4 regions of the Sphingomonas sp. So64.6b genome follow, and region 4 is predicted to be linked to each of the others. Evidence: predicted binding sites of a transcription regulator. Region 4 holds the regulator's gene; each other region holds the start of a gene.
The links. Region 4 encodes LexA, which represses DNA repair genes until DNA is damaged. Its sites were predicted from a motif close to GTTCCNCNCTTGTTCT; they were not measured.

Region 1 (7,379 bases), 680 kb from region 4:
GGTGGTCGGCTGGGCGCTCAACGCCTGGATCGATGACGGCACCCCCGCCGCAACGGCGGAACTCAAGAACATCGCGTATTATCTCTCGATCGTCACCACGCTGTTCCTGCGCCTGATCAAGATGATCATCGCGCCCCTGGTCTTCGCCACGCTGGTCGTCGGTATCGCTCATATGGGCGACACGGGTGCGCTCGGCCGGGTCGGGCTGCGATCGGTCGCCTGGTTTCTCTGCGCCAGCCTGTTGTCGCTGACGCTCGGCCTAATCCTCGTCCATATCTTCCAGCCCGGCGTCGGATTGAATCTGGCGATCCCGGCCGCGACCGCGGCGAGCGGGATCGATCAGAGCGCGTTCGACCTCGCCAAGTTCGTCACGCATGTCGTGCCGGCCTCCGGTATCGAGGCGATGGCCGATAACGAGATCCTGCAGATCGTTATCTTCTCGCTGTTCATCGGTGTCGCGATCACCGCAATCGGTGAAAAGGCCGCGCCGTTGGTGAGGGGCGTCGAGGCGCTCGCCGCGGTAATGCTGCAGGTGACCAATTACGTCATGCGCTTCGCCCCGATCGCGGTCTTCGCAGCGGTGGCGAGCACATTGGCGGAACGCGGGCCGGGCGTGATCGGTGATCTCGCCTATTTCATGGGCACTTTTTACATCGGTCTTTTCACCTTGTGGGCACTGCTGATCGGCATCGGCTTCCTGTTCATCGGCAAGCGTACCGGGCTGCTGGTGCGCTATATCCGCGAGCCTTTGCTGCTGGCCTTCTCGACCGCATCGTCGGAAGCGGCTTATCCGCGCACGCTGGAAGCACTCGACCGGTTCGGCGTCCCGCCCAAGATCGCCAGTTTCGTGCTGCCGCTGGGGTATTCGTTCAACCTCGACGGCTCGATGATCTACATGACCTTCGCGTCGCTGTTCATCGCCCAGGCGTATGGCATCGACCTCAGCCTGGGACAGCAGATCACCATGTTGCTGGTGCTGATGGTCACGTCGAAAGGTATTGCCGGCGTGCCGCGCGCCAGCCTGGTGGTGATCGCCGCCACCCTGCCGATGTTCAAGATTCCGGAGGCCGGCCTGTTGCTGATCCTCGCGGTCGATCACTTCCTCGACATGGGGCGGTCGGCGACCAATGTGATCGGCAATGCCGTCGCGGCGAGTGTCGTGGCGAAATGGGAAGGCGATCTCGATCCGCGCGAACCGGCCGAGGTCGAACCACCCCATGCGCCGTCCAAGGGCCTGTCGGGCTAGGGCAGTGTATCTACCCCACCCGTCCTTTCGAGAACGGGTGGGTGAGTTTGCGCAATCCTATTAGCGATCAGGCATAGGCATAGGGCCCGCCCTTCTCCAGCGCGACCTGATAGGCCGGGCGGGTGTGGATTTTGTCGAGCCAGGCGATCGTCGCCGGGCGTGAGGCGTCGAGCCCGGCACGGCTGCGCGCGGCTTCGAGCGGAAAGCTCATCATGATGTCCGCCGCGGTCATCTCGTCGCCGGCAAACCAGGGACGGTTGGCGAGTTCGGCTTCGACATAGTCGAGATGGACATCAATCATCGGCTGGATGCGTTTCATCGCCTTTTTCCCGAACAGCGGGATACGCGCGAGCACCAGCTTGAGCAGCAGCGGCGGCATCATCGAGCCTTCGGCATAATGCAGGAAATGACGGTAGCGCAGCACTGAATCGCGATGCGCCAATGGGCCGAGCTTTCCATCGGCCTTTTCGACCAGATATTCGACGATCGCGCCGGTTTCGGCGATCGTCACACCAGCCTCTGTGTCCTCAATGACCGGCGATTTGCCGAGCGGGTGGACGCGTTTGAGTTCGGGCGGCGCGAGCATGGTCGCCTTGTTCCGCTCGTAACGCTTGATCTCATAGGGCAGGCCGAGTTCTTCAAGCATCCACAGGACACGTTGCGAGCGCGAGTTTTCGAGATGATGGACAATGATGGTCATGGCAGTCCTCTCCTGCTTTGCCGGCACGCTAGCGGCTTGCGAGACGATGTCGAGCGGATCAGCTTTCCGGCCGAAAGCGCCACCCGAAAATGCCGATGAAACGCGAAAGGCCCGCCATAACAGGCGGGCCTTCCCATGTGTTTGCGACGCGCGGGACGCCGACTTGAAACTGGCGGGATCGTGATACCGTCCCTCTCCCCGTCGGGAGAGGGAGGGCTTACATCTCCTCGCCGTCATCCTCTGGTTCGGGGCCGGCCATCATTTCTTCGGCGACCTTGTCGGTGCGCGTGCGGATTGCCTTTTCGAGGCGGTCGCACATTTCCGGATTTTCCTTGAGGAAGGTCTTCGAATTCTCACGCCCCTGACCGATGCGGACACTGTCATAGGAGAACCAGGCACCCGATTTTTCGACCAGCCCGGCTTTGACGCCGAGATCGAGGATTTCGCCGATCTTGGACACGCCCTGGCCGTACATGATGTCGAATTCGACCTGCTTGAACGGCGGCGCGACCTTGTTCTTGACGACCTTCACCCGGGTGGTGTTGCCGATGATCTCGTCGCGATCCTTGATCTGGCCGGTGCGACGGATGTCGAGACGGACGCTGGCGTAGAATTTCAGCGCATTGCCGCCGGTCGTCGTTTCGGGGTTACCGTACATCACGCCGATCTTCATGCGCAGCTGGTTGATGAAGATCACCATGCAGCGCGAACGGCTGATCGATCCGGTCAGCTTGCGCAGCGACTGCGACATCAGGCGAGCCTGAAGGCCGACATGGCTGTCGCCCATTTCGCCCTCGATTTCGGCACGCGGCACGAGAGCGGCGACCGAATCGATCACCAGCACGTCGATCGCGTTGGAGCGGACCAGCGTATCCACAATCTCAAGCGCCTGCTCACCAGTGTCGGGCTGCGACACGATCAACTCGTCGATATTGACGCCGAGCTTCTTGGCATAGACCGGATCGAGCGCATGCTCGGCATCGACGAACGCCGCGGTGCCGCCGCCCTTTTGTGCTTCGGCGATGACATGCAACGCGAGCGTGGTCTTGCCCGAGCTTTCCGGGCCGTAAATCTCGATCACCCGGCCACGCGGCAGACCGCCGACGCCGAGCGCGATGTCGAGCCCGAGCGAGCCAGTCGAGATCACCTCAACCTGCATCGTCTCTTTCGAGCCGAGCCGCATTGCCGAACCCTTGCCGAACGCGCGATCGATCTGCGCGAGTGCTGCGTCGAGCGCCTTTTGGCGCTCAGTCGACGCCTTATCGTTGGAAACTGCCATTTTGCTGTCGATGACCTTCAAGTTCGCCGCCATTGGAGCCTCCGCCGCTAGACCTATACCGCCACGCATTCAATGCGTGTTAAGGCCTTGTATCGCGTTTGTTCTCATAGAACAAGAGCGGAACATAAAATTTGTTGGAGCCGTTATGGAACGCCCATGAAATCAAGGTTGCCGAATTGTGGCGCATGACCGGCAGGACAATTAGTTAAGCGCTTCCAGTGCCTTGGCGACGCCATCCATGGTGAATGGTTTGGCCAATCTGGGACGTTCGCGATGCTCCTCGATTATCGCTTCACCGCTTCCGCCACTGGCGAAAACGAACGGAACACCAATTCCCGCCAGCGCATCGGCAATCGCAAAACTCTTTTCCCCACCGCGCAGATTCACATCGAGAATCGCCGCGTCGATTCCACCCGCTTCGATCAGCGCCAGCGCATCGGCGACATTATCCACGCTGCCGGCCAGCTGCTTGCCCAGCACGTCGAGGAAATCCTCAAGCATCATGGCGATAAGGGGCTCGTCCTCGACAATGAGGATATGCTGCGGTGAGCTCATGTCGCGGCTTTAGCCGCAGGCCGATCATCGCGCCAAGTTATTTCGCTGTCAAAACGCTACGAGCGGCTTCGGCAAGCTGTTGCACCGAGAAGGGCTTGGCGAGAAACTGGACATTGTCGAGGTCGATCGACTTGCGCAGCGTCTCCTCGGCATAGCCCGACATGAACAGGATCGGCAGATCGGGATAACGCTCGCGAACATGTCGGACCATGGTCGGACCATCCATCAACGGCATCATCACGTCGGAAATGAGCAGGTCCGGCTTCTCGCTGCGCGCCAGCACTTCCAGCGCGGCCTCGCCATGTTCCGCGGTCAGCACGGTATAGCCCTGGCGAGTCAGCGCGCGCTCGGCGACCGCGCGGACCATGTCTTCGTCTTCGACCAACAGGATCGTGCCGGTACCCCATAGATCGGCCGGCTTGTCTTTCGGCACGGCCCGCGCCGCGGCCGGTGGTGGCGCTTCGACGACACCGCTCGCGGTATGGACCGGCAGATAGATGGTGAAAACCGCGCCAGGCCCGCCCTTGTTATTGTCGGCGAAGATATAGCCGCCCGATTGCTTGACGATGCCATAGACGGTCGAGAGCCCGAGTCCCGTCCCCTTGCCCACTTCCTTGGTGGTGAAGAAGGGTTCGAAGATCTTGGGCAAGATATCGGCCGGAATACCGCTGCCGGTATCGGCGATCTCGAGCGCGATATAATCGGCGATCGGCAGGATGTCGGAGCCCATCTTGCGCACATCCGCAATGGAGACCGACTTGGTCAGGATCGACAATGTGCCACCGCCGCGCGGGTCGCGCGCGAGCATCGCATCGCGCGCATTGACCGCGAGGTTGACCACGACCTGTTCGAGCTGGCCGGGATCGGCGCGCACTGGCCCCAGATTGCGGCCATGCTTGACGGTCAGCGCGACCGTCTCGCCGAGCAGGCGCTTGAGCAGGTTCGAGACTTCGGAAATGACATCGGGCAGTTGCAGCACCTGCGGCCGTAACGTCTGCTGACGCGAAAAGGCGAGCAACTGGCGAGTCAGGCTGGCGGCGCGATTCGAATTCGCCCTGATCTGCTGGATGTCGTCATAATCGCTGTCGCCAGGGGTATGGCGCATCAGCATCAGGTCGCAATGCCCGATGATCGCGGTCAGGATATTATTGAAATCATGCGCGACGCCGCCGGCAAGCTGGCCCACTGCCTGCATCTTGGTCGCCTGCGCAACTTCGCGCTTGAGCCGGGTTTCCTCGCCATTGTCCTTGAGGCTGAGCAGCACCGCAGCATCGCCCAGGCCGCGCGCGCCGGCGATCGACAAAGCGACTGGTTCGTCGGGATGATCTTTCAACCGTACCGCAAGGTCGGTCGAATGCGTCGCGCCATTGGCAAAGCGCCGGATCGCGTCGGCGACCACACCCTTGTCCTCCCGCACCAGCAGGTCGCCGGGATAAAGCGGCGGCGCCGCGGCATCGACCTGCGCCGCACGTGCGAACGCGTCGTTCATCTGGATGAAGCGGCCATCGCGATCGACCAGCGCCATGCCGAACGGCATGAGGCTGACCAGGCTGCGCACATGCGCCGATGCGCTACCGCCAATCGCCGGGGTGTCGCCGCCGCCCTCGTCATCGAGCAGCGCGACAAGCATCGGCGCGTCTTCGCCTTCGAGAAAGGGTATCTGCAGCACACGCAGCGGCACGCCGGTCAGGCCTTCGCGTTCGAAACGCACCAGGCCATGGCTGTCGGTGATCAGGAAGCGAGCGAAATCACGCCCGGCGATCGCCCCTTCCTCATGCCCCATCGCGCGCGCGCGGAACACGCGGTTGGCCGAACGGATGCGCCCGTCGGGCCCGATCAGCGCGGTCATGATCCCCGCAGCGGCGAGCCGGTCTCCAGTCGGGCCGCCGATCATTCCCTCGACCGAGGTGGCGAGGTCGAGCCCCTCGGCGCCGCGGAAGCGCCACACGAGCAGATCTTCGTCGCGTCCGGCACGTTCGACTTCCGCCGCAAGCGGCGTGCCCCGCGCGATCAGGCGATCGACTGTGGCCGTGCCGTCGCGCCACGCGGCGCGGCCAGCGGTGCTCAGGCGATCCACGCCGGCATCGTCGATCGGCAGGCCGGGCGGCGTCGGAAAACCGGCAAACAGCGTCTCGTAACGGTCGTTGGCGCATACCAGTCGCCCGGCGCGGTCAGTGATCGCGACCGCATCGGCGCTGCTTGCCGCAAGCGTGCGCGCGACGGTCCAGTCGGCCTCGACCTCGCCGGTGCGGCTTTGCGGAAACAAGCGGCGTGCCGCGACGAGACAACCGACAATGACCAGCGCAGTGGCCAGGAAGGCGCCGGCGATCGGTAAATTGCCGATCAGCCCAAGGATGATCAGCGCCGCGGCTACGCCGCAACCGCCAGCGATCAGCGCGGCGCTGCGCGCTGGACTGAGTGACGGGGTCGGAGGTGCGGGAAGGCTGGCCATTGCCCGCCCCTCTTTGGCCGCGCTCGGTGCATCGTCAAGCGGTTACCAGATGCGAACGCGCTGTTCCGGTGCCAGATAGAGTTTCTCGCCCGCTTCCGGCTCGAATGCGCCGTACCAGGGATCGAGATTGCGCACGATTCCCGCGCGCAGCTGCGAGGGCGCGTGCGGATCGGTCTTGAGGCGCTGGATCATGTCCGCCTCGCGATAGCTGCGCCGCCACACCTGTGCCCAACCGAGATAGAAACGCTGGTCGCCGGTGAAACCGTCGATCACCGGCGCGGGCTTGCCGCCGAGCGAAGCGTGATAGGCGTCGAACGACGCGCTCAGGCCGGCCAAGTCGGCGGTATTCTCACCCAGCGTCAGCGTGCCGTTGACCTTGCGGCCGGGCAGCGGTTCATAAGCGTCATATTGCGCGACAAGATTGCCGGTCAGCTTCTTGAAGCTCGCCACATCGGCGGGCGTCCACCAGTCGGTCAACCGGCCCTTCAGATCATATTTTGCGCCCTGATCGTCGAAATGATGGCTCATCTCATGGCCGATCACTGCGCCGATGCCGCCATAGTTGATCGCGGGGTCGGCATTGGGATCGAAAAAGGGCGGCTGCAGGATCGCCGCCGGGAAGGTGATCGCGACCAAGGTCGGGTTGGCCTGTGCGTTGACCGTCATCGGGGCCAGGCCCCACTCCCAGCGGTAGATCGGCTTGCCCAGCTTCCCGGCATTATAATCATGCGCCCATTGATTGGCGCGCAGCGTGTTGCCGAACGCGTCGCCGGGCGCGACGCGCAGCGCCGAATAATCGCGCCACTTATCGGGATAACCGATCCGCGGCGTGAACGCGGCGAGCTTGGCGTGCGCCTTGACCTTGGTTTCGGGCGCCATCCAGTCGAGCTTGTCGATCCGCGCGTTCATCGCGGTAATGATGTTCTTGACCAGTGCATCCGCCGCCGCCTTGGTTTCGGGCGGGAAATATTGCGCGACGTAAAGCTTGCTGACATCGTCGGTCAGCACACCGCTGGTATAATCGACGCCGCGTTTCCAGCGCGCCTGCTGTTCGGGCGTCCCCGACAGCACGGTGCTGAACATCGCGAAATTCTCCTTGTCGAACGCCGTTGGCAGGACCGACGCGAACCCTTCGAGCGAGCGGATC
Region 2 (7,379 bases), 1.6 Mb from region 4:
GGGCGAATTGACCGCCGAGGCCGAAACACTCGCCGACCGGCCCGACACGCTCGACAAGGACATCGCCGCACTCGACGCGACGCATGGCACGGCGCGCGCCGAGGCCGAGACCGCGCAGGGGGTCGAGCGCGAGGCCGAAGGGATTTTGCGTGAGACCGATGCCGTGGCCCGCCTCGCCGGCGAGGCGCTGGCCGAGGCACGCGAAGCGCGCGCCGGTGCGGCGGCGCGCGCGGAAAATCAGGAGCTGCGCCGGGTCGAGATGGGCCGGCTGTCGGGCGAGCGTTTCGAATGCCCCGCCCCGGTGCTGCCCGAGCGGGTCGGTTTCCCGGTCGATACGGTGCGCAGCCCGACCGAGGAATCAAGCGCACATGAACGGCTGACGCTGGAGCGCGAGCGGATCGGCCCGGTCAATCTCGTCGCCGAAAGCGAACTGGCCGAACTGGAAGCCGCGAGCATTGGCAACAGCGCCGAGCGCGACGAGCTCGGCCAGGCGGTCAACCGGCTGCGCGGGTCGATCGGCACGCTCAACCGCGAGGGGCGGCAACGCCTGCTTGCCGCGTTCGAGGCGGTCGACGGGCATTTTCGTCGCCTGTTCACCACATTGTTCAACGGCGGCAGCGCGCATCTTGAGCTGATCGATTCGGACGATCCGCTTGAGGCGGGTCTTGAGATCATGGCGCAACCGCCGGGCAAGAAACTTCAGTCGCTGACGCTGTTGTCGGGCGGCGAGCAAGCGCTCACCGCGGTCGCGCTGATCTTCGGCCTGTTCCTGACCAACCCGGCGCCGATCTGCGTGCTCGACGAAGTCGACGCCCCGCTCGACGACGCCAATATCGAGCGTTTCTGCGACTTGCTCGATGCGATGACCCGCGAAACCGCGACGCGTTACCTGATCGTCACGCACAATGCCGTGACGATGAGCCGCATGCACCGCTTGTTCGGCGTGACGATGATCGAGCAGGGCGTGAGCCGGCTGGTCTCGGTCGATCTCGGCGGCGCGGAAAACCTGTTGGCGGCGGAATAGCGCGCGCAACCCCGAATCGCGTTCGGTCCATGTTGGATGTCCTATATCTCCTTTGGACCGAAGCGCTGCCTTCCGCCGTCAGATTTATATAAACACTTGATATATCGAAAGGAATTTCAGTTCTTCATTGTGACGGCGGCGGCGAAACGGAACATTACCGGTGTCCTATATCTCCCGCCATTCGCTCGCTCGCCGGGCGGCGATTCAACCATAGCGCAGCATCTGGTCTGACAGTCGTTGCCGGACTCGTCTGGCTCGCTCTTTCTTATCGCTGGAACGGTATTGCCGCAGTCAGGCCGCGCGTCGGCGGCGCCGGCTCTCGGCATAACTCCACGCCGTCAGCCCGATGCCGAGCAGCGCGGGCAGCGTCACCGCGGGAAAATCCCGCGGGAAGGCGGAAGGCGAACAGATGCCGACCGCGATCTCCCACAAATGGAACAGCGCATGGCCCGAATACCAGATCGTCGCCATCGCCCAGAGCAGCAGACGCAAATCGGTGCGGAACGCACCCACCATATAGGCGCCACCGGTCATCACGAAGATGATCCCGATATCGCGGATGAAATGCTGATTGAACGCGCCGGTCGAAGTCACTCCCGGCACCGCGAAATACCAGTCGAGCGGCGCGGCGAGCATGAACATGCCATTTGCCGCCATGCCCAGTCCGAGGAGTGTCGCAACGACGATGCAGGGCATTCTCATGGCTCGGATTGTCCTTTGATGGTCGGTCAATGCGGCAATCCGGACTGCCCCTCGGTGGCCAGCGCCAGTGCGACATGTTTCAGCTTGTCGGGATTGCGCATGACATAAATGCCCGCGATCCGGCCGTTTTCGATCGCCAGCGCGGTGGTCTGCAGGATTTCGCCGCGCTCGCTGCTGACATAACCGGGCAGGCCGTCGATCCACACCGGGCGGATCATCACCATCCCCTGTTCGCCGAACTTGCGATACAGGCCGGCGAACAGGCGCAGCATGCGATCGATGCCGATGATCGGATTGCGGAAGGCGAGGACACGGCCGCCGCCGTCGGAATGCAGCACGACATTGTCCGCGAGCAGCGCCTGCAATGCCTTGGTGTCGCCACTGCGCGACGCGGTGAAGAACGCTTCGGCGATGCGGTCGGCTTCCTGTTGGTCGACCGGGAAGCGCGGACGCGCGTCATGGACATGCTTGCGCGCCCGCACCGCGAGCTGGCGCACCGCGCCCGCATCGCGATCGAGCGTCGTCGCGACGTCGTTCAACGCGACGCCGAACACGTCGTGGAGCAGGAATGCCGCCCGCTCCAGCGGCGACAGCCGTTCGAGCGCCAGCATCAGCGTCATGGTCAGGTCGTCGGCGGGCTCGTTTTCCTCGGCCGGATCGAACAGCGGTTCGGGCAGCCATTCGCCGACATAGGTTTCGCGCCGCACCCGCGCCGATTTCATGACATCGAGGCACAGCCGCGTGACGATCCGCGACAGAAAGGCGGCGGGATGATCGACCACACCGTCGAACCGGCGCCAGCGCAGCCAGGCGTCCTGCACCACATCCTCGGCTTCGCCGACCGAGCCGAGCATGCGATAGGCGAGGCGCAGCAACCGCGGCCGCTGCGCCTCGAATGGGTCGGTGACGCGATCAGGCCGCGACACGCGCCGCATCCACCGGGTGCACCGCGCGCAATCCGATCTGCAGCCGGTTCCACAGATTGATCGCGCCGATCAGCAGCGTCAGCTGGACCTGCTCGGCCTCGTCGAAATGCTCGGCAAGCGGCGCGAAGTCGCTATCCGGCGCGCCGGTATCGGCAACCCGGGTCAGTGCCTCGGTCCAGGCCAGCGCGGCACGTTCGCGATCGCTGTACAGCGGCGATTCGCGCCATGCGTTGAGCAGGTAGAGGCGCATCTCGGTCTCGCCATGCGCGCGCGCATCCGTCGCATGCATGTGCAGGCAATAGGCGCAGCCATTGATCTGCGACGCGCGCATCTTGACCAGCTCGCATAGCGTATGGTCGAGGCCGCTGGCCTGGATGCTTGCCTCAAGCGCCATCATCGCCTTGATCCCGTCGGGAGCGGATTTGAACGGGTTCTTGATACGGGGAGTCATGATCTTCTCCATCAGTGCACCATGCACCATCGTATCCAAGACGAGATAGCAAAGCCCGGTGTGACATGCCCCGCGGAAAAAGATCCTGCCTTTGTCGTCGGGCCAATCCGGAACAGTTGCACCTATCGATGGTTTTCACTCCGTAACAATGGAGGAACGATCATGCCTGAAGTCCGGAGTGACGAACGCGTCGTCGTCGAACGCAGCACTTTCAACGTCGCCAATATCATCATCGCCATCGCCGTATTATTGGTGGCGTTGGGCGCTCTCAAATATTTCGGCGTCTCGCCGATCTGACCCGGTCGGGCCGGCGCGCGTCCGCGTCGCCGGCCGCGACGCCAAACTATTGACCATACTGAAAAATATGGCCTGATTGATATCGATCAGTCGACTTGCGTGCCGCAAGAACATATGTCGAACATATGGCGCAGCTCGACGTTCAGAAAAAGCTCGAAATCCTCGCCGACGCGGCCAAATATGATGCGTCATGCGCCTCATCGGGCACGGTCAAGCGCAGCTCGCGCGACGGCAACGGGCTCGGCTCGACCGATGGCGGCATGGGCATTTGCCACGCCTATGCGCCGGATGGCCGATGCATCTCATTGCTCAAGATTCTGCTGACCAACAGCTGCATCTTCGACTGCCATTATTGTATCAACCGCAAGAGCAGCAATGTGCGCCGCGCGCGCTTCACCGCGCCGGAAGTGGTGCAGCTCACCCTCGCCTTTTACCGGCGCAATTATATCGAGGGGCTGTTTCTTTCCTCCGGAATCATCCGCTCCTCCAATTATACGATGGAGCAGATCGTCGAGGTCGCGCGGAGCTTGCGCGAAGATCACCATTTTCGCGGTTATATTCATCTCAAGACGATCCCCGACGCCGACCCCGAGCTGGTGCGTCAGGCCGGGCTCCATGCCGATCGCGTTTCGATCAATGTCGAATTGCCGACCGCGAGCGGTCTCAAACGGCTCGCGCCGGAAAAATCCGAGATGCGCATCGAGAGTGCGATGACCGACATGAAATCGGCGATCATCGATACCGCCGATGCGAGCCGAAAATACCGCTCCGCGCCAAAATTCGCGCCGGCCGGGCAATCGACGCAGATGATCGTCGGCGCGGACGCGGCGACCGATGGCGACATCGTGCGCAAGGCATCCACATTGTACGACCGCTTCGGGCTCAGGCGGGTCTATTATTCGGCCTTTTCGCCAATTCCCGATGCCAGCGCGATCCTGCCGCTGCAGCGACCGCCATTGATGCGCGAACATCGCTTGTATCAGTCGGACTGGCTGATGCGTTTCTACGGCTATGCCCCGGGTGAGGTCGTCGCGGCGACCGATGAGGCGACCGGCATGCTGCCGCTCGACATCGATCCGAAGCTTGCCTGGGCGCTCAAATTCCGCGGTTCGTTCCCGGTCGATGTCAACCGCGCACCGCGCGAAATGTTGCTGCGCGTTCCCGGACTGGGGGTGAAGGCGGTCAATTCGATTCTCACCGCGCGGCGCTGGCGCCGGCTTCGGCTCGAGGATATCGGTCGGCTGACTGTGTCGATCGTCAAGATGCGCCCGTTCCTGATCGCCGACGACTGGCGCCCCGGCGCGCTGACCGATCAGGCAGGATTGAAGACGATTGTCACGCCGAAGCCGAAACAGATGGAGCTTTTCAACTGATCATGGCCGGCAAGCCGCGGCGGCGCCCGGCCCGCCGAAATAGGCTATTGACCATAAAATAGTTATCGCTAGGTTTTTTGCCGATGCCGGAACATGTCGGCACGGATGCGGAATTGGTCAGAGCCAAAGGCTCCGGTTCGGTCTGAAAAATGATCGTCATCGACGTGGGCCGAACCCGCGCATGACAATAGAGGAGCTATACCATGAAGCTTATCCTGCCGTTTGCGGCGCTAGCGATCATTGCATCGCCCGCGCTGGCCAAGACCGTCACTGTCGCACCCGGCGCCGATGCGCAGTCGCGGCTGCAGGGTGCGCTGATCGAGGCGACGCCGGGCGACGTGATCGAGATCGGCGCGGGGCGCTTCGAGCTGACCGACGGCCTGTCGCTCGATGTCGATAAGGTTACCGTGCGCGGTGCCGGACCGGACAAGACGATCCTCAGCTTCAAGGGTCAATTGGGCGCGGGCGAGGGTTTGCTCGTCACATCCGACGATGTCGTGCTGCGGGGCTTCGCGGTCGAGGATTCGAAGGGCGACGGGATCAAGACCAAGGGCGCCGACCGGATCGTCTACAAGAATGTCCGCGTCGAATGGACCGGGGGGCCCAAGGAAACCAACGGCGCTTACGGCATCTATCCGGTCGAGAGCAGCGACGTACTGATCGATTCGGTGATCGTGAAAGGCGCGTCCGACGCTGGCATCTATGTCGGCCAGTCGAAGCGGATCATCGTGCGCAACTCGCGCGCCGAGGGCAATGTCGCCGGGATCGAGATCGAGAACAGCCGTAACGCCGACGTTTATGGCAACACTGCGACGCACAATACCGGCGGCATCCTGGTGTTCGACCTGCCCAATCTGCCGGTGATGGGTGGCGGCGACATCCGCGTGTTCAAGAATATGGTGGTCGACAACGACACGCCCAATTTCGCGCCTAAGGGCAATATCGTCGCCACCGTGCCGACCGGCACGGGCGTGCTGGTGATGGCCAACGACAATGTCCATGTCTTCGACAATGATCTGTCGGGCAATGGCACCGCGAACGTGATGATCATCGGTTATCCCAAGACCTTTACCGACGCGCGCTACAACCCGTTGCCGCGCGGCATAGCGGTCGGCGGCAATCGTCACGGCAAGGCCGGCTTTGCGCCGAAACTGCCCGGCGGCGATCAGCTCGCCGCAGCGTTTGGCGGGTCGCTTCCGCCGATCCTGTGGGACGGCACTGGCGACAAGGCCGACCTGGCGGTGACCGACAAGGTCGCGGTGCTCGGCCTGGGTCTCGCGCTTGGCGCACCGCCGGAGACGGCCAAACCGGCACCGGCCGACCTGTCCAAGGGCACGACCAAGCCACAGCCCGCCAAGGTCGTCCTGCCCGAAGCGATGGAGGCGGCCGCGCGGTGAAGCTTGCCCAGCATATCGCCGCGACCGTCTCGGCCTGTGCCGCGCTTGTCATCCTGGGCGCGGCCGTGGAGGACGCGCGCGGTGTAAACGACGCTGCGATCATCGGCGACGGCTATCCGGCGAAATTGTCGGAGTTCCACTTGTTCACCGACATCGCAGCCCGGACACCGGCGCCGCGCGTGACGTCCTATACGCTCAACACGCCGCTCTTCTCCGACTATGCCGAGAAGCAGCGCTACCTTTATGTCCCGGGCGGCAAGATCGCTGCCTATGATCCGGACAAGGTCATCGACCTGCCGGTCGGCTCGGCGCTGGTGAAGACTTTCGGCTATCAGCAATCGGGCAAGTTCAAGGCGCTCGAGACCCGGCTATTGTTGCACCGCGCGAGCGGCTGGGTCGCGATTCCCTATGTCTGGAACGCCGACGGCACCGACGCGGTGCTCAAGCGCGCCGGCACGCGCATCCCGGTGACCTTCACCGATCCGTCGGGGCAGAGCCGCACGATCAGCTATTCGGTGCCCAACCAAAACCAGTGCAAGGATTGCCACGCGCTGTCGGGCGCGATCACCCCGATCGGGCCGAAGATTCGCAACCTCAATGACGGCAAACAGCTTCAGGCGCTGCTCAAAGCGGGCATGATCGATCGCTTGCCGGCCGATGCCCCGCGTCTGGCACGCTGGGACGATGCGGCCACCCCGCTTGCCGACCGCGCGCGCGCCTATCTCGAAACCAATTGCGCGCATTGCCACAACCCCAATGGCGCGGCGTCCAATTCGGGCCTCTATCTCGACTGGAAGCAAGCCGACGCCAATGCGCGCGGCATCCTCAAGCACCCGGTCGCGGCGGGGCGCGGCAGCGGCAGCAACGAGTTCGACATCGACCCCGGCCATCCCGAACGCTCGATCCTGATCTTCCGCATGGAAAGCACCGATCCCGGCATCGCCATGCCCGAACTGGGCCGCGCGACCGTCCATGCCGAGGCGATCGCGCTGCTCACGCGCTGGATCAGCGATATGCCAACCGATGGCAACCGGACCGGGGTGAAAGCGACTCGCAACTGAAACAAGCGACGCGCCGATCGGTTCTCCTGTTTGACCCGACAGGAGATTTTCATGGCCGACGCCCGCATCTTTGCCGATCTCAAAGCCGACCATGACCGCCACCGCGCGTTGCTGGCCAGGATCGACGATACATCGGGCGCTGGCGATG
Region 3 (7,379 bases), 1.9 Mb from region 4:
TTGCTGTTCAAGAACAGCGGATCAGGTGCGTACAATATGGTTTATCGCCGTGGCGACGGCACCATCGGCTGGGTCGAACCGCACCGCTCGGCCTGAGGCTTTCAACGGCCCGCGTTCGGCGCTATTGCGCGCCGAACGCGGGGGCGTGACGCTAAGGCGATTCAGGGACAATGATGAACGATTTCAGCGATTTGCTGCTGCCCGAGGACGTGGTCCAGGGAATGGTGGCGGCAACCAAGAAATCGTTGCTGCAACAGGCGGCGGCGATTCTTGCCGAAAATCATGGGCTTGATGCGAAGGCGATCGCCGATGCGCTGTCGGCGCGCGAGAAACTGGGCTCGACCGGTTTCGGTGGCGGCGTCGCCATCCCGCACGGCAAGCTTGCCGGATTGTCACATGTTGTCGGCCTGTTCGTGCGCCTGACGCAGCCGGTCGAGTTTCAGGCGATCGATGATTTGCCGATCGACCTGGTGTTCGTCCTGCTCTCGCCACCCGATGCGGGGGCGACGCACCTGAAGGCATTGGCGCGCGTATCCCGGCGGCTGCGCGACCGGGGTTTCGTCGCCAAATTGCGTGGCGCGGCATCGACCGACGCGCTTTATGCCCTGTTCACGCAAGACGAAGAGCGCGATGCTGCCTGAAGCAGTGAGCGGGGCGGAGGCGCATTTCCAAGCGCTTGAGGCGCTTTATGCCGCAGCACCGATCAACCAGCTGTTCGAATCGACCTTGGAAATTCCTGCAAGCGGCGTGGCAAGAATCCATTTCCTGATCGACGAGCGTTATTATCATGCTGCGGGTGCGGCGCATGGCACGAGCTATTTCAAGATGCTCGACGACGCGGCCTTTTATGCCGCAAACAGCATGGTTACTGATCGCTTCCTGCTCACCACGGCGTTCAATCTGTTGTTCACGCGTCCGCTCAAGGCGGGGCCGGTGACTGCGGAAGGGCGCTGGGTCAGCGGTCAGCGCCGTGTCTTCGTCGCCGAGGCGCGGTTGATCGATGCCGATGGCGAGGAGGCGGCGCGCGGCACCGGTACCTTCATGCGCTCGCGTGTCGCGCTTGCCAGCTTGCCCGGATATCGTCCCGCCCCATGAGCGGGCGGCTGCCCAGCGGGATCCTGGTCAGCGCGCTGCTGCGTCGGGTCAACGACGCTGGCGGGATGGGCATGTTGCTCGCGCGGGGTGATGACCAAGCCGGCGCGATTCTGATTATCGCACTGGAAAATGGCCGAAATCCTCGCGCGCTGGAACGAGGAATCGGGCCGGAGGGGTCGATCGAGTTGATCGAATCCGCGCGTGAGGAGGCCGATAAGCCGGGCGGCATCGAGCAATATTGGCAACGCAGGCGATCGCGCGATCCGGATCTGTGGGTGATCGAACTGGACATCCCGTTTGCCGAACGGTTCGCCGCTGAAACGATCCTCGACGATTGACATTGTTGCGCTGCACAAAGATAGCGCCATCTCTGTCAAATGCGTTGTGTCGAAGCGGGTGCGATCCGTTCGATTACGCAGTCGGGGGGCAGCCTGGGCGACAGCTTGAAGATCGAGCTTGTCGTGCCACGCACCAACCGCATAGTTCGAAGATTGAATGTCGTTTTTTCAACGCGCCGCAGCACTTGCGGCGATGTCGCTCGGAATCGCCGCACTTATCGGCGTCAGCACACCGGGCTTCGCCTTTGAACTGGATCGCACGGTAAACGCACCGTCGCTCGTATCCGTTCCACCTGCTGCCGAAAATTCGGCGCTGATTCCGGCTATCGAGCCGCTGCCCGCGACCAAATCTACGCCTGCTTCCGATCCTGAAGTGCCTGTCGCTACGACCGACGACGTCGAATATCCCAGCCTCGCCGCAGCCGTTGCCGACCAGGATGCGCCCGAGACAATCCAGGGCGATCTGAATTGCATGGCCAGCGCGATCTATTTCGAGGCCAAGAGCGAATCGCTTACCGGGCAGCTCGCGGTCGCCGAAGTTATCCTCAATCGCACCAAGTCGGGCCGTTTTCCGAAATCGGTGTGCTCGGTCGTGACCCAGCGCGGACAATTCTCGTTCGTGCGCGGCGGTCACATTCCGACGATTGCCAACAACAAGCAATTCCGCACCGCAGTCGCCGTGGCGCAGGTCGCCATGGCCGATCATTGGGACAGCCCCGCGGCCAATGCGCTGTATTTCCACGCTCGTCGCGTCTCGCCGGGCTGGCGGATGAGCAAGGTCGCGTCGATCGGCAATCACGTCTTCTATCGCTAAGTCGTAACGCCTGAAGCCCTTGGGGCTTTATTCCGTTCGCCTATTGTTCTAGATCGGGAGGATGCTGCAGCGCCCTCCCCAGTCTGTTTTGCCCGATCCCTGTGTCGATACGCCCGGATCGCCGATGTGCGCCGCCGATGTGTGTCGCGGGACGGTGCGGATGCTATTGCGGCATGATCTGGTCGCGATGGCGGAAGTACCGCTCGACGGTGGCCGACGCGCCGACCTGATGGCGATCGATTCGCGTGGGCAAATCCTCATCGTCGAGGTCAAGGTGTCGCGCGCCGATTTGCTCGGCGACGGCAAATGGACCGACTATCTCGGCTGTTGCGACCGTTTCTACTGGGCGATTCCCGCAGGATTCGATGCCACGCCGCTTGATGGCGAAGCGTTTCTGCCCGCGCGTACGGGAATCATCATCGCCGATCGCTACGATGCGGAGATCGTGCGCGAGGCGCATACCGATCCCCTGCCCGCCGCCACACGCAAGCGCTGCACCCTGGCATTCGCACGGCGCGCGGGTCGGCGCCTGATCGGCATGATCGATCCCGAAGCAGGGGCGATGCTCTGATCTCGCGTTTCGGCGCGAACCCTCTTCCGCCTCAAAGCCCCGGCAAATCCAGGCCCATCGTTCGCGCGCAATCGATCGCATCGTCATACCCGGCATCGGCATGGCGCATCACGCCGGTCGCCGGGTCGTTCCACAATACGCGTCCCAACCGTGCCGCTGCTTCGGGCGTGCCGTCGGCGACGATGACCATGCCGGCATGTTGCGAATATCCCATGCCGACCCCGCCGCCATGATGCAGCGACACCCAGGTCGCACCACTAGCGGTGTTGAGCAGCGCATTGAGCAAGGGCCAGTCCGACACCGCGTCGGACCCGTCGCGCATCGCTTCGGTTTCGCGGTTGGGGCTGGCGACCGAACCTGAATCAAGATGATCGCGGCCGATCACGACCGGCGCCTTCAACTCGCCCGATGCGACCATTTCATTGAAGGCGAGGCCGAGCCGGTGGCGATCGCCCAACCCGACCCAGCAGATCCGCGCCGGCAGGCCCTGGAAGTGAATCCGCTCGCGCGCCATGTCGAGCCAGCGATGCAGATGCGTGTTGTCGGGCAACAGCTCCTTCACCTTGGCGTCGGTCTTGTAGATATCCTCGGGGTCGCCGGACAGCGCGACCCAGCGGAATGGTCCGACACCCCGGCAGAAAAGCGGACGGATATAGGCCGGGACGAAGCCGGGAAAGGCGAAGGCGTCGGTCACGCCCTCATCGAGCGCGACCTGGCGGATATTGTTGCCATAATCGACCACCGGCACGCCGGCTTTCCAGAAATCGAGCATGGCGCGGACATGGATCGCCATCGATGCCTTGGCGGCACGCGCCACCGCGGCCGGATCGTTCTGGCGCTCGGCCATCCAGCGTTCCAGCGTCCAGCCCTGCGGCAAATAACCGTTGATCGGATCATGCGCCGAAGTCTGGTCGGTGACGAGATCGGGGCGAACGCCACGCCGCGCGAGTTCGGGATAGATATCCGCCGCATTGCTGAGCAGCCCGACCGAGATTGGCGATTTTGCGGTGGTGACGATCTCCAGCGCCTCATCCAGGCTTTCGGTCATGCAATCGAGATAGCCCGTCTGCAACCGCATCTCGATCCGGCTCGGCTGGCATTCGACCGCGAGGCACGACGCGCCCGCCATGGTCGCGGCGAGCGTTTGTGCACCGCCCATGCCGCCAAGCCCGGCAGTCAGTATCCAGCGACCCGACAGGTCGCCCCCATAATGCTGGCGGCCCGCCTCGACGAATGTCTCGTAGGTTCCCTGCACGATCCCCTGGCTGCCGATATAGATCCAGCTGCCGGCAGTCATCTGGCCGTACATCATCAGTCCGGCGCGATCGAGTTCGTGGAAATGCTCCCAGGTCGCCCATTTCGGTACCAGGTTCGAATTGGCGATCAGCACACGCGGCGCGTCGCGGTGGGTGCGGAACACACCGACCGGTTTGCCCGACTGGACGAGCAAAGTCTCTTCATCGCCCAGTCGGCGTAACGCCTCGACGATCCGGTCGAAACTCTCCCAGTCGCGCGCGGCACGACCGATGCCGCCATAAACAACCAGTTCCTGCGGGTTCTCCGCCACCCGTGGATCAAGATTATTCATCAGCATGCGCAGCGGCGCCTCGGTCAGCCAGCTTTTCGCGCTGAGCTCGGGGCCGGTCGGAGCGACGATATGACGCTGATTGTCGAGGCGGGTCATGCGGGGCCTTTCGCAAAAGTCAGGGCGGCGGTGAGGATATTGGCCAAGTCGGCGCGCAAGGGAGCGGCGCGATCGGGAGTCCAGGTCGGTGGCCAGTTGGACTCGTCGGGCTCGCCCTTGGGCTCATCGAGATAGGCGCGCATCGCGATTTCCATCTGGATCGCGTGCACGCCGTTGGCCGGACGACCATAGTGACGCGTGGTCCAGCCGCCGCGGAAACGCCCATTGAGTACATGCGACCGCTCGCCACAGGCCGCGACCACCGCATCGCTCAGTGTGGAATCGCAGGTCACGCCATTATCGGTGCCGATATTCAATTCGGGCAGCTCGCCGTCGAACAAGCGCGGGATGACGCTGCGGATCGAATGGCAATCATAGACCACGACCCAAGGATGCAGCGCGCGCAGCCGCGCGATCTCCGCCTCGATCGCGTCATGATAGGGGGTGAAATACGCCACGCGGCGTGCGTCGATGTCGGGCATCTCGCCGTCGCGATAAAGCGCTTCACCATCGAACGTGTCGATCGGACAAAGGCCGGTGGTCGCCTGACCGGGATAAAGTGACACACCCGATGGCGGACGGTTGCAGTCGATCACGCTGCGCGAGATATCGGTGCGGATCGTCGTCGCTTCGGCGAGCCCGTCATAAAGCGCCGCGATATGCCAGTCCGCATCGCGGATCGCCCACCAGGGCGACCGAAACTGTCCGATCAGATCGTCTGGGATCAAACTGCCGCCATGGGGAAAGGCCAGGATCAGCGGCGCATCGCGCCGCTCGACATGGAGCCAGTTCACGGCGCGAGGCCCGGCAAGGCCGCAACCGCATCGAGCAAGGCCGGCGAGCGGAGCAGCGCAGCGGCAGCCTCGATATCGGGCGCCATGTGGCGATCCTCTTCCAGCGTCGGGACTTGCGCGCGAAGCAGGCCGCGCACCGCCTCGATCGGCGGGCTCGACACCAGCGGCGCGTGGAAATCGCAACCCTGCGCGCCGGCAAGCAGCTCGATCGCCAGCACCATATCGACATTGGCCGCCATCTCGCACAACCGCCTTGCGCCGTGCGCCGCCATCGACACATGATCCTCCTGATTTGCCGAGGTCGGGATCGAATCGACGCTCGCCGGATAAGCGCGCTGTTTGTTCTCCGAGACCAGAGCCGCCGCGGTCACCTGCGGGATCATGAAACCGGAGTTGAGGCCGGGGTGCGGCGTCAGGAAGGCAGGCAGGCCCGACAAGGCCGGGTCGACCAGCATGGCGATGCGCCGCTCGGCCAGACTGCCGATCTCGCACAAGGCCAGCGCGATCATATCGGCGGCGAAGGCGACAGGTTCGGCGTGGAAATTGCCACCCGATAAAGCTTCGTCGGGGGCTCCGTCAGTTCCAACGAAGATCAGCGGATTGTCCGACACGCCATTCGCCTCGACGATCAGCGTGTTGGCCGCCTGGCGCAACAGGGTCAGGATCGCGCCCATCACCTGTGGCTGGCAGCGTAGGCAATAAGGATCCTGTACGCGCAGATCGTCTTCGCGGTGAGATGCGCGGATCGCCGATCCAGCCATCAGGTCACGCAACGCATCGGCCGTCTCGATCTGGCCAGCATGGCCGCGCAGCGTGTGGATGCGATGATCGAACGGCGTATCCGAACCCTTTGCGGCCTCGGTCGAGAGCACGCCGGTGACCAGCGCGGTGCGATAGAGACGCTCCGCCTCGAACACACCGGCGAGCGCATAGGCGGTCGAGAACTGCGTGCCGTTGAGCAGCGCGAGCCCCTCCTTCGGCCCCAGTGCGAGCGGCGCAAGGCCGGCAGCGGCAAGCGCTTCGGCGGCGGGCATGCGCTTCTCACCAACGAACATCTCACCGACCCCGATCATCGCCGCGGCCATATGCGCGAGTGGGGCGAGGTCGCCCGAGGCGCCGACCGATCCCTGGGCAGGGATTACCGGGACCAGGTCATAGGTCAGCATCGCTTCGAGCAGTTCGACCGTCGCCGGCGCCACACCCGACGCGCCGCGCGCGAGGCTGGCGAGCTTCAGTGCCATCATCAGCCGGGCGATGGCCACCGGCATCGGCGCACCGACGCCGGCGGCATGGCTTAATACGATATTGCGTTGCAGGGTAGCGAGGTCCGCCGCCTCGATACGTACGCTGGCAAGTTTTCCAAAGCCGGTGTTGATCCCGTAAACCGGTTCGCCCCGCGCTAGGATGCGTTCGACCGCCGCGGCGCTGTCGGCAATCCCGGCGCGACTGGCGGAGTCGAGGCTTGGTCTCGCGCCGAGATAAAGCGCGCGCCAGTCGGCATAGGGTACGACACCCGGAATCAGCAGCATTGGCCGTCCTTCACGCGCATGAACAAGGGATTGAAGCCGATCCGGTAAACCAGCTCGGCCGGATTGGAGATGTCCCACACCGCCAGGTCGCAGGTTTTGCCCGCTTCAAGCGTGCCGATCTGTGCGGACAGCCCGATCGCTCCGGCGGCGTTGATAGTGACGCCGCGCAGCGCCTCGGTCACGGTCAAGCGGAACAATGTCGATGCCATATTGAGCATGAGCAGCAATGAGGTGGTCGGTGAAGTGCCCGGGTTGCAGTCGGTGGCAATCGCGATCGGGACATGGTGCGCACGGAACAGGTCGATCGGCGGTAGCTTGGCCTCGCGCATGAAGTAAAAGGCGCCGGGCAACAGCACCGCGACCGTCCCCGCCGCCGCCATTGCACGGACATCGCTGTCCTCGGCATATTCGAGATGGTCGGCGGACAGCGCGCCATGGCTGGCGGCGAGGCTGGCGCCGTGCAGCGCGGACAATTGCTCGGCATGGAGCTTGACCGGCAACCCAGCGGCTTTAGCCGCGGTGAGGACACGGCCGGATTGTTCGATCGAGAAGCC
Region 4 (7,379 bases):
TCGGGTGCCGGTCCCAGTGTCACGATCAGCGTCGGGAGCCTGAAGATGCCGGCGCGCCTCACACCCGAGGATGCAGGCCTGCCGCGTCATCCGATCGCCGCGATCCATGGTGGCGATCCTGCCTATAATGCCGCGGCGTTGCGCCGATTGCTTGACGGTGAACCCGGCGGATATCGCGATGCGGTACTGCTCAACACCGCCGCCGCGCTGATGGTTGCAGGTCATAGCGATACGCTGAGCGAAGGCGCCGATGCCGCACGCGAGGCGATCGATTCGGGCGCAGCCAATGCGCTGCTCGACCGCTGGATCGCTTATTCATGACCGATATCCTTGACCGTATCCTGGAGACCAAGCGCGCCGAGGTGACCGCGCGCAAGGCGACCACGTCGCTGTCCGAACTCGATGCGCGCCGTGCCGAACAAACCGCACCACGCGGCTTTCGCGCCGCGCTCGACGCGAAAGCGACGACCAGCCACGCGCTGATCGCCGAGATCAAGAAAGCAAGCCCCTCCAAGGGCCTGATCCGCGCCGATTTCGATCCCCCCGCGCATGCCCGTGCCTATCAGGCCGGCGGTGCCGCCTGTCTTTCAGTGCTGACCGACGAGCCATGGTTCCAAGGTGCCGACCATTATCTGACCGAAGCACGGGCAGCCTGCACGCTGCCCGTGCTGCGCAAGGATTTCATGGTCGATGTGTGGCAAGTGCCGGAGGCGCGGTCGATCGGCGCCGACGCCATCCTGCTGATCATGTCCGCGCTCGATGACACGCTGCTCGCCGAAATCGAAGCGGCAGCGATCGAATGCGGCATGGATGTGCTGGTCGAGGTGCATGACGCCAAGGAACTCGACCGCGCGATGAAACTCCAGTCGCGGCTGATCGGCGTCAACAACCGGAACTTGCGCGATTTCACGGTGGATTTCGCGCGCACCTATGAACTGGTGTCGAAAGCACCCGCCGATTGCACCTTCGTCGCCGAAAGCGGCCTGACGACGCGCGCCGATCTCGATGCGATGGCCGAGCGTGGCGTGAAATGCTTCCTGATCGGCGAAGCGCTGATGCGGCAGCAGGATATCGAGGCGGCGACACGGGCGCTGGTGGGATGAGCAAGCTCACTCATCTCGACCAGGCCGGTGCAGCCCATATGGTCGATGTATCGGGCAAGGCGATTACCGCGCGCGAGGCGATCGCCACTGGACGCATCACCATGTCCTCTGCCGCGATCAGCGCGATCCGCGATGGTGCGGCAGCCAAGGGCGATGTGCTCGCGGTCGCGCGGGTCGCCGGCATCATGGCGGCCAAGCGCACCAGCGAGCTGATTCCGCTCTGCCATCCATTGCCATTGTCGCGCGTCGCGATCGAGTTGAAGATCGACGAGAGCGGCGTCGAGGCCATTGCCACCGCCACCACCGACGGCAAGACCGGGGTCGAGATGGAAGCGCTGACCGCCGTCTCGGTCACGCTGCTGACGATCTACGACATGGCCAAGGCGATCGACAAGGCGATGACCATTGGCGGTGTGCGCCTATTGTCGAAGACCGGCGGCAAATCGGGCGACTGGTCGGCCTGATCAGTCTGCCCGACCGGCCGACCCATTGATCACCGATCCCGGCCGCGATCAGGCCGTAGTGGCCCTGCCGGGCGTGCCGCGGGCACCGGCCGAGCCGCAACACGCGCCTGCATTTGCGCTGCGCGGGCCTGCATTTGCGCTGCGCGGGCTTGGGCTTGCACCTGTTGCCGTTGCGCCTGAGCGGCACGAGCCTGCCCCTGAGCCTGTTGGCGCTGCTGCGCCTGGACTTGGGCTTGCTGGCGCTGTTGAGCTTGCGCCGCGCGTGCCTGGCCTTGTGCTGCCTGACGCTGCTGAGCCTGCATCGCGCGCGCCTGAGCCTGCTGGCGCTGTTGCGCCTGTGCGGCACGCGCCTGGCCTTGAGCCGCCTGACGCTGCTGAGCTTGCATCGCGCGAGTCTGAGCCTGCTGGCGCTGTTGCGCCTGCGCGGCGCGGGCCTGGCCTTGAGCCGCCAGCCGTTGCTGGGCTTGCACAGCGCGTTGCTGGATCTGCGCCTGGCGCTGCTGCGCCTGTGCGGCACGCGCCTGACCCTGTTGACGCTGTTGAGTCTGGGTTTGCGCAAGCCGCTGGCGACGTTGCTGCGCTTCGGCGGCGCGCGCCTGACCCTGACGGCGTTGCTCGACCTGCGTCCGCTGTGCAGCGCGCGCCTGCAATTGCGCCTGCTGGCGTTGGCGTACCTGTACAACGCGGGCTTGCTGGTCATTCTGCGCCTGGATGCGCCTGGCTTGTTGCGCCGCCTGGACCGACCGATCCCGCTCGAGCGTTGCGCGGCGCTGTTGCATCGCCGCGGCGCGCGCCTGTTGATCGCGCTGTGCGGCGTCACCGGCCGCGACCTGTCTGGCCCGTTCGCCCTGGCGGCGCGCCATTTCGGCCTGGCGTTGCGCCTGAAGGCGCTGCTGATCGGCATTACCGCGGCCCGCGAGCCGCAGGTTTTCCTGCTGCTGGCCAAGCGCGCGCTGTCGATCGATCGCGGCGCGGCGCACCTCGTCGCGCGGGTTGACCGGTCGTGCCGCCAGGGTGGCGACGCGACGACGCTCGATCGCAACGGCGCGCTGCTGCTCGGCCCGGTCGCCGGCAAAGCCGCGCGCAGCCGGGGCATAACGGTTGGCATCACGTGCCCAGGGCGCTTGCGTCCAGGCGGCCGGAATGGCGCGCGGTGGTGGCGGGGTGCGGAAGCGCTGGTCGCGCCACGTGTCGTAGCGCACGATATCGGCACGACGGCGCACCTGTTCCTGGCCCCAATGGCGCTGTTGCCGCTGCTCCACGCCGGCATGGTAACGTTGCCAGTCTGCCTCACGCGAGCGCTCCGCCGACCAGCGCGCGCGCGCGACCGCAATGGCATCGCGGCGTTCGGCCCAATTGGCGGCGATCACCGGGCGGCGCTGACGCGACGATCGATAGAGATTGCGGCCGCGCTCATAATAGCGCGCGGCATAATCCTGACGCGGTCCATAAGAGGCATAGGGCAGAACCCCGCCGCCGGCGGCATAGACCACGGCCAGCTGACCATCGTCATAGCCATAGCCATAATCGCCATCGCGCACGAAATAAGGCGAATCGGCGCCGGGGCGATAATAATAATAGCGGTATCCGTCATCGATCGGCTCGGCAAAGGCGATCGAATCGTCATAACCCTGCCACGCCCATGGCTCGACATCATCATAGTCGAAGCCGTAATCGGGCGGCGCGTCGCCGAGCGCATCGGCAAAACCCCAGGCATCGTCGGCATAAGCATAGGATTGGCCCGGATCGGCCAGCTGCACCGCCCTGATCGGGCGTGCCTTGGGAAGCGAGGCGATCGCCGCCGCAGGGCGGATCGTCGTCGCATCGCCAGCCGCGAGCGGCAGCGTCGCGGGCAGGTCGGGCAATTGATAGGCCGCCTTGTCCTCGGTCGCGGCCTTGGGATTGCATCCGGCAAGCATCAGCGACGCCGCAATGGCGATTGCAGCACTGGCCTGACGAACGCCTGGAGACAGGCGGTTGAGGTGTATTCGCTTGGTCATGGCATCCAACTCCTGGTGCCCCCCAAAGCGTGCACCATGGCGCAATGTTCCTGAACCCGGCGTGGCACGACCGTTCATCGGAGAGTCGGTGCGACCGCAGCGGCTTATACTTGTTCGGCTTTTCCTCGTTCAGCATGGTGGACGCGGGCGCAGCATGCCGGGTACATCACCGCGTGTGAACCCGCCTGCTCTTCTCCCCCTCGCCGAAGCGCAATCGCGCCTCTTCGCGCTCGCGCCCCGCGTTTCCAGCGAAACCATGCCGCTACGCGCCGCCGCAAATCGCTGGGCAGCGGCCGACATCGTCGCTTTACGAACTCAGCCAACCACCGACCTCTCGGCAATGGACGGTTACGCGATCCGCTTCGCCGATCTGCCCGGCCCTTTTACGCTGGTCGGCGAGAGCGCCGCCGGCCGACCGTTCCCCGGCACCGTCGGTGCGAACGAAACCGCCCGCATTTTTACCGGCGCGGCGATGCCTCAAGGCGCGGATACGGTGATGGTCCAGGAGGAGGTCGCACGCGACGGCGATATAGTGACGTTAGCCGGAGAAGGCCCCCGCCGGCTCGGCGGCAATACTCGCTTGAAGGGGCTCGACTTCTCGACTGGCGACATCCTCGTGGCGCGTGGCGAACGTCTCACGCCGGCGCGTATCGCAGTTGCCGCGACCGGGGGGTATGGCGCGCTTCAGGTCGGCCGCCCTATCCGCGTGGCGATCAATGCGACCGGCGACGAATTGACCGCGCCCGGCGCAGCGATCGATAGCGCGGGCCTTCCCGAATCCAATGGCGTGATGCTCGCCGCGATGCTCGCCGACTTGCCGGTCGAGGTGATCGATCTCGGTATTCTCCCCGATCGTCTCGACGTGATGACCGCGGCCCTGAGCCGGGTCGATGCGGATATCCTCGTCACCACCGGTGGCGCGTCGGTCGGCGACCATGATCTCGTCCGCCCCGCGCTTGAGGCCGCAGGAGGTAGCATCGATTTCTGGCGCCTCGCGCTGCGCCCGGGGAAACCGATGATGGCGGGGCGGCTCCGTGAAACGGTCGTGCTCGGCCTGCCTGGCAACCCGGTGTCCGCCTTCGTCACCGCAACCCTGTTCCTGCGCCCGTTGATCGCCGCGATGAGTGGCGCGGCCGATCCGCTGCCGCGCACCACGCCGGCGATGCTCGGCGAAGCTCTCGCCGCCAATGACCATCGCCAGGATTTTCTGCGCGCGGAAACGCGTGATGGCCGGGTCTTTGCCTCGACAATCCAGGACTCGTCGATGCTGCGCACCCTCGCGCGCGCCGACTGTCTGATCGTTCGCGCGCCGCATGCGCCGGCCGCAGCTGCAGGAGAAATCGTCGACACCCTGCGCATCGCTTGACAAGCCGGGGGAACATTGCGACAACGTTCCCAGTCTGTTCCGACGGAGGAATTTCGGATGTTAACGCGCAAACAGCATGAGCTGATCTGCTTCATCAGTGATCGTCTCGCCGAAACCGGCGTGTCGCCTTCGTTCGAAGAAATGAAAGAGGCGCTCGATCTCAAATCGAAATCGGGCGTACATCGCCTGATCAGCGCGCTCGAGGAACGCCAGTTCATTCGCCGCCTGCCCAATCGCGCCCGTGCGTTGGAAGTGCTGAAGGTGCCGGAACGCGGCGATGTTGCACGGAAAACGCCTGCTGCGCCGGCCAATATCCGCATCCTGCCCGAACCCGCCAACGATGTGATCGAGATCCCGTTGCACGGCCGCATCGCCGCCGGCGTGCCGATCGAAGCGTTCGAGGGCAGTTCGATGCTTGCTGTCCCCGCCGCATTGCTCGGTGGTGGCGAACATTATGCGCTCGAAGTGTCGGGCGACTCGATGGTCGAGGCGGGTATCCTCGATGGCGATTATGCATTGATCCGCCGCGCCGATACGGCGCGCGATGGGGAGATCGTCGTCGCCCTGATCGACGACAGCGAAGCGACGCTCAAATATTTCCGCCGCGAAGGTGCGATGGTTCGGCTCGATCCGGCCAACCGCGCCTATGATGCGCAGCGTTATTCGCCCGCTCAGGTCCGCGTTCAGGGTAAACTCGCCGGGCTTCTGCGCCGTTACGATTGACCGGCGAACCCTTTGACGGGTTAGGGCGAACGGGAGGAAGTGCGTCGGTCAAAGCGTCTTCGTGCCAGTCTGCCGGCGGGTAACTTACCGGCCACCACCCAGGGATGCGCGTCGGCCGGGCTGAATACGGTGCGGACCGCGGCATCCTGCAATGTGATCGCAACACCGCCGGTCTGCGCCAGCGTCGGCCGGTCGAGCTTCAACCAGCGCGGTGTGCAGGCCATGGGCAAGCGCCGCTCGCTGACCACGATATCCGCGCCCTTGCATGCCGCGATCAATTCGCCCGCCGGCACCAGATAGGCGCTGCGCGTGGCGAGGATGCGCCAGGTTCGGCTGCCGATACGCCGCTCGGTCAGGCACAAATCGCGATTGCACCGCGCGTCGGGCTGATCGGCCAGCAGCAGCGGCTCGCCATCGACCCCGCTATTTTCGGTGAGCATGTCCGACGTATAGTCGCCGACCCGGTCACGCAGCAGTGCCAGCCCGCCATTCGTCGTGCGGATCGCGACGTGGCGCCCATCGCCAGTGACCAGCAGATCGGGCGCCGGCGTCGTCAAGGCCCACAAGATTCCGATCGCAAGCGGGGCGAGCCCGAGCCGCCGCCATCTCGTGCGCCACAAGGCAATCCATAATCCGCCCAGGACCATCAGCGCATAGGCGCCGGCGGGCATGGCAGGCAGCGCCGCGACCGATCCTGGCAAACCGGCGGTCGTCCGCGCCAGCCATAACAACAGGTTGAGCGAATGATCGGTAAGCCACCACAAAGGTGCGCCAAGGCCGGCGGTATCGAGCAACAGCGCCAGCGCTTCCAGCGGCATCACGACGAACGTGGTCCAGGGAATCGCGACGATATTGGCCAGCGCACCGTAAAAGCCTGCCTTGTGGAAGTGGAACAACGCAATCGGCATCAGCGAAAATTCCACCGCCAACCCGGTCAGGATCAGCGACCCCAGCCCCCTGCCGATTTTGGCGATCCAGCGCTCGCCACGCGGCGCAAACCAGGATTCCACACGCGGCTGTTCGTGCAACGCGATGATCGCGGTGATCGCGGCAAAGGACAGCTGGAAGCTCGGCCCGGCGAGTGATTCGGGCCAGAGCAACAATACGACTACCGCACCCGCCGCAACCAGCCGCAAGGTCATCGCCTCGCGTCCCATCGCCAGCGCGGCCAGCACGAGCAGCGCCGCGACGCATGAGCGGATCGTCGGCACCTGCGATCCGGTAAGCAGCGTATAGCCGATCGCGGCAGCGGCACCGGCCGCCGCGGCGATCAGCGGTAAGCGGAAATGCAGTGCAAGCCAGGGGCTCAGCGCGAGCAGGCGCAGCACGACCAGCATCGTCGCCGCCACCACCGCGGTGATGTGCAGGCCGCTGACCGACAACAGATGCGCAAGGCCCGAACGACGCATCGCCTCGGCATCCTCCTCGGCGATCGCGCCTTGGTCGCCAGTTGCAAGCGCGCTGGCGATCCCGCCTGCGCTGCCCTCGACGCGGGTCTGGATATGGCGCGAAAGCCGGTCGCGTAGGCCAGCGCCGGGTGCATCACCCGCCGCGATCACCGCGACCGGAGCGAAGCCACGCCCTGTGCCGCCGATCCCGTCAAACCAGGCGACCCGCGCATAATCATAGGCGCCCGGCACCGCCGGCTGGGGCGGTGGCATCAACCGGGCCTTCAACCGGATCGTCGCACCTCGGGTAAGCGCTGCGGGCACGTCGCCCTCGG

Region 1: recA (recombinase RecA) is a predicted target of LexA. The motif match lies at 3,334-3,349, and genes of this name have one in related genera.
Region 2: G4G27_RS17640 (putative DNA modification/repair radical SAM protein) is a predicted target of LexA. The motif match lies at 3,508-3,523, and genes of this name have one in related genera.
Region 3: G4G27_RS19075 (MmcB family DNA repair protein) is a predicted target of LexA. The motif match lies at 2,282-2,297, and genes of this name have one in related genera.

The regions. Positions count from the first base shown of each region.
Region 1 is NZ_CP048817.1:1,393,812-1,401,190, reverse strand. Features, by position in the region: gene G4G27_RS06735 (dicarboxylate/amino acid:cation symporter) at 1-1,246, shown strand, start outside; gene G4G27_RS06730 (glutathione S-transferase) at 1,314-1,946, opposite strand; gene recA (recombinase RecA) at 2,164-3,258, opposite strand; gene G4G27_RS06720 (response regulator) at 3,427-3,780, opposite strand; gene G4G27_RS06715 (response regulator) at 3,818-6,232, opposite strand; gene G4G27_RS06710 (M13 family metallopeptidase) at 6,275-7,379, opposite strand, start outside.
Region 2 is NZ_CP048817.1:3,708,275-3,715,653, forward strand. Features, by position in the region: gene smc (chromosome segregation protein SMC) at 1-1,024, shown strand, start outside; gene G4G27_RS17625 (hypothetical protein) at 1,316-1,726, opposite strand; gene G4G27_RS17630 (sigma-70 family RNA polymerase sigma factor) at 1,753-2,580, opposite strand; gene G4G27_RS17635 (carboxymuconolactone decarboxylase family protein) at 2,639-3,103, opposite strand; gene G4G27_RS24355 (hypothetical protein) at 3,266-3,400, shown strand; gene G4G27_RS17640 (putative DNA modification/repair radical SAM protein) at 3,526-4,773, shown strand; gene G4G27_RS24040 (hypothetical protein) at 4,766-4,933, opposite strand; gene G4G27_RS17645 (parallel beta-helix domain-containing protein) at 4,977-6,170, shown strand; gene G4G27_RS17650 (SO2930 family diheme c-type cytochrome) at 6,167-7,231, shown strand; gene G4G27_RS17655 (hemerythrin domain-containing protein) at 7,283-7,379, shown strand, end outside.
Region 3 is NZ_CP048817.1:3,993,895-4,001,273, reverse strand. Features, by position in the region: gene raiA (ribosome-associated translation inhibitor RaiA) at 1-96, shown strand, start outside; gene G4G27_RS19095 (PTS sugar transporter subunit IIA) at 174-641, shown strand; gene G4G27_RS19090 (PaaI family thioesterase) at 631-1,095, shown strand; gene G4G27_RS19085 (DUF1491 family protein) at 1,092-1,433, shown strand; gene G4G27_RS19080 (cell wall hydrolase) at 1,591-2,247, shown strand; gene G4G27_RS19075 (MmcB family DNA repair protein) at 2,372-2,818, shown strand; gene hutU (urocanate hydratase) at 2,850-4,502, opposite strand; gene hutG (N-formylglutamate deformylase) at 4,499-5,296, opposite strand; gene hutH (histidine ammonia-lyase) at 5,293-6,825, opposite strand; gene hutI (imidazolonepropionase) at 6,816-7,379, opposite strand, start outside.
Region 4 is NZ_CP048817.1:2,076,846-2,084,224, forward strand. Features, by position in the region: gene trpD (anthranilate phosphoribosyltransferase) at 1-321, shown strand, start outside; gene trpC (indole-3-glycerol phosphate synthase TrpC) at 318-1,103, shown strand; gene moaC (cyclic pyranopterin monophosphate synthase MoaC) at 1,100-1,567, shown strand; gene G4G27_RS09980 (hypothetical protein) at 1,597-3,567, opposite strand; gene G4G27_RS09985 (molybdopterin molybdotransferase MoeA) at 3,722-4,933, shown strand; gene lexA (transcriptional repressor LexA) at 4,991-5,656, shown strand; gene G4G27_RS09995 (ComEC/Rec2 family competence protein) at 5,677-7,379, opposite strand, start outside.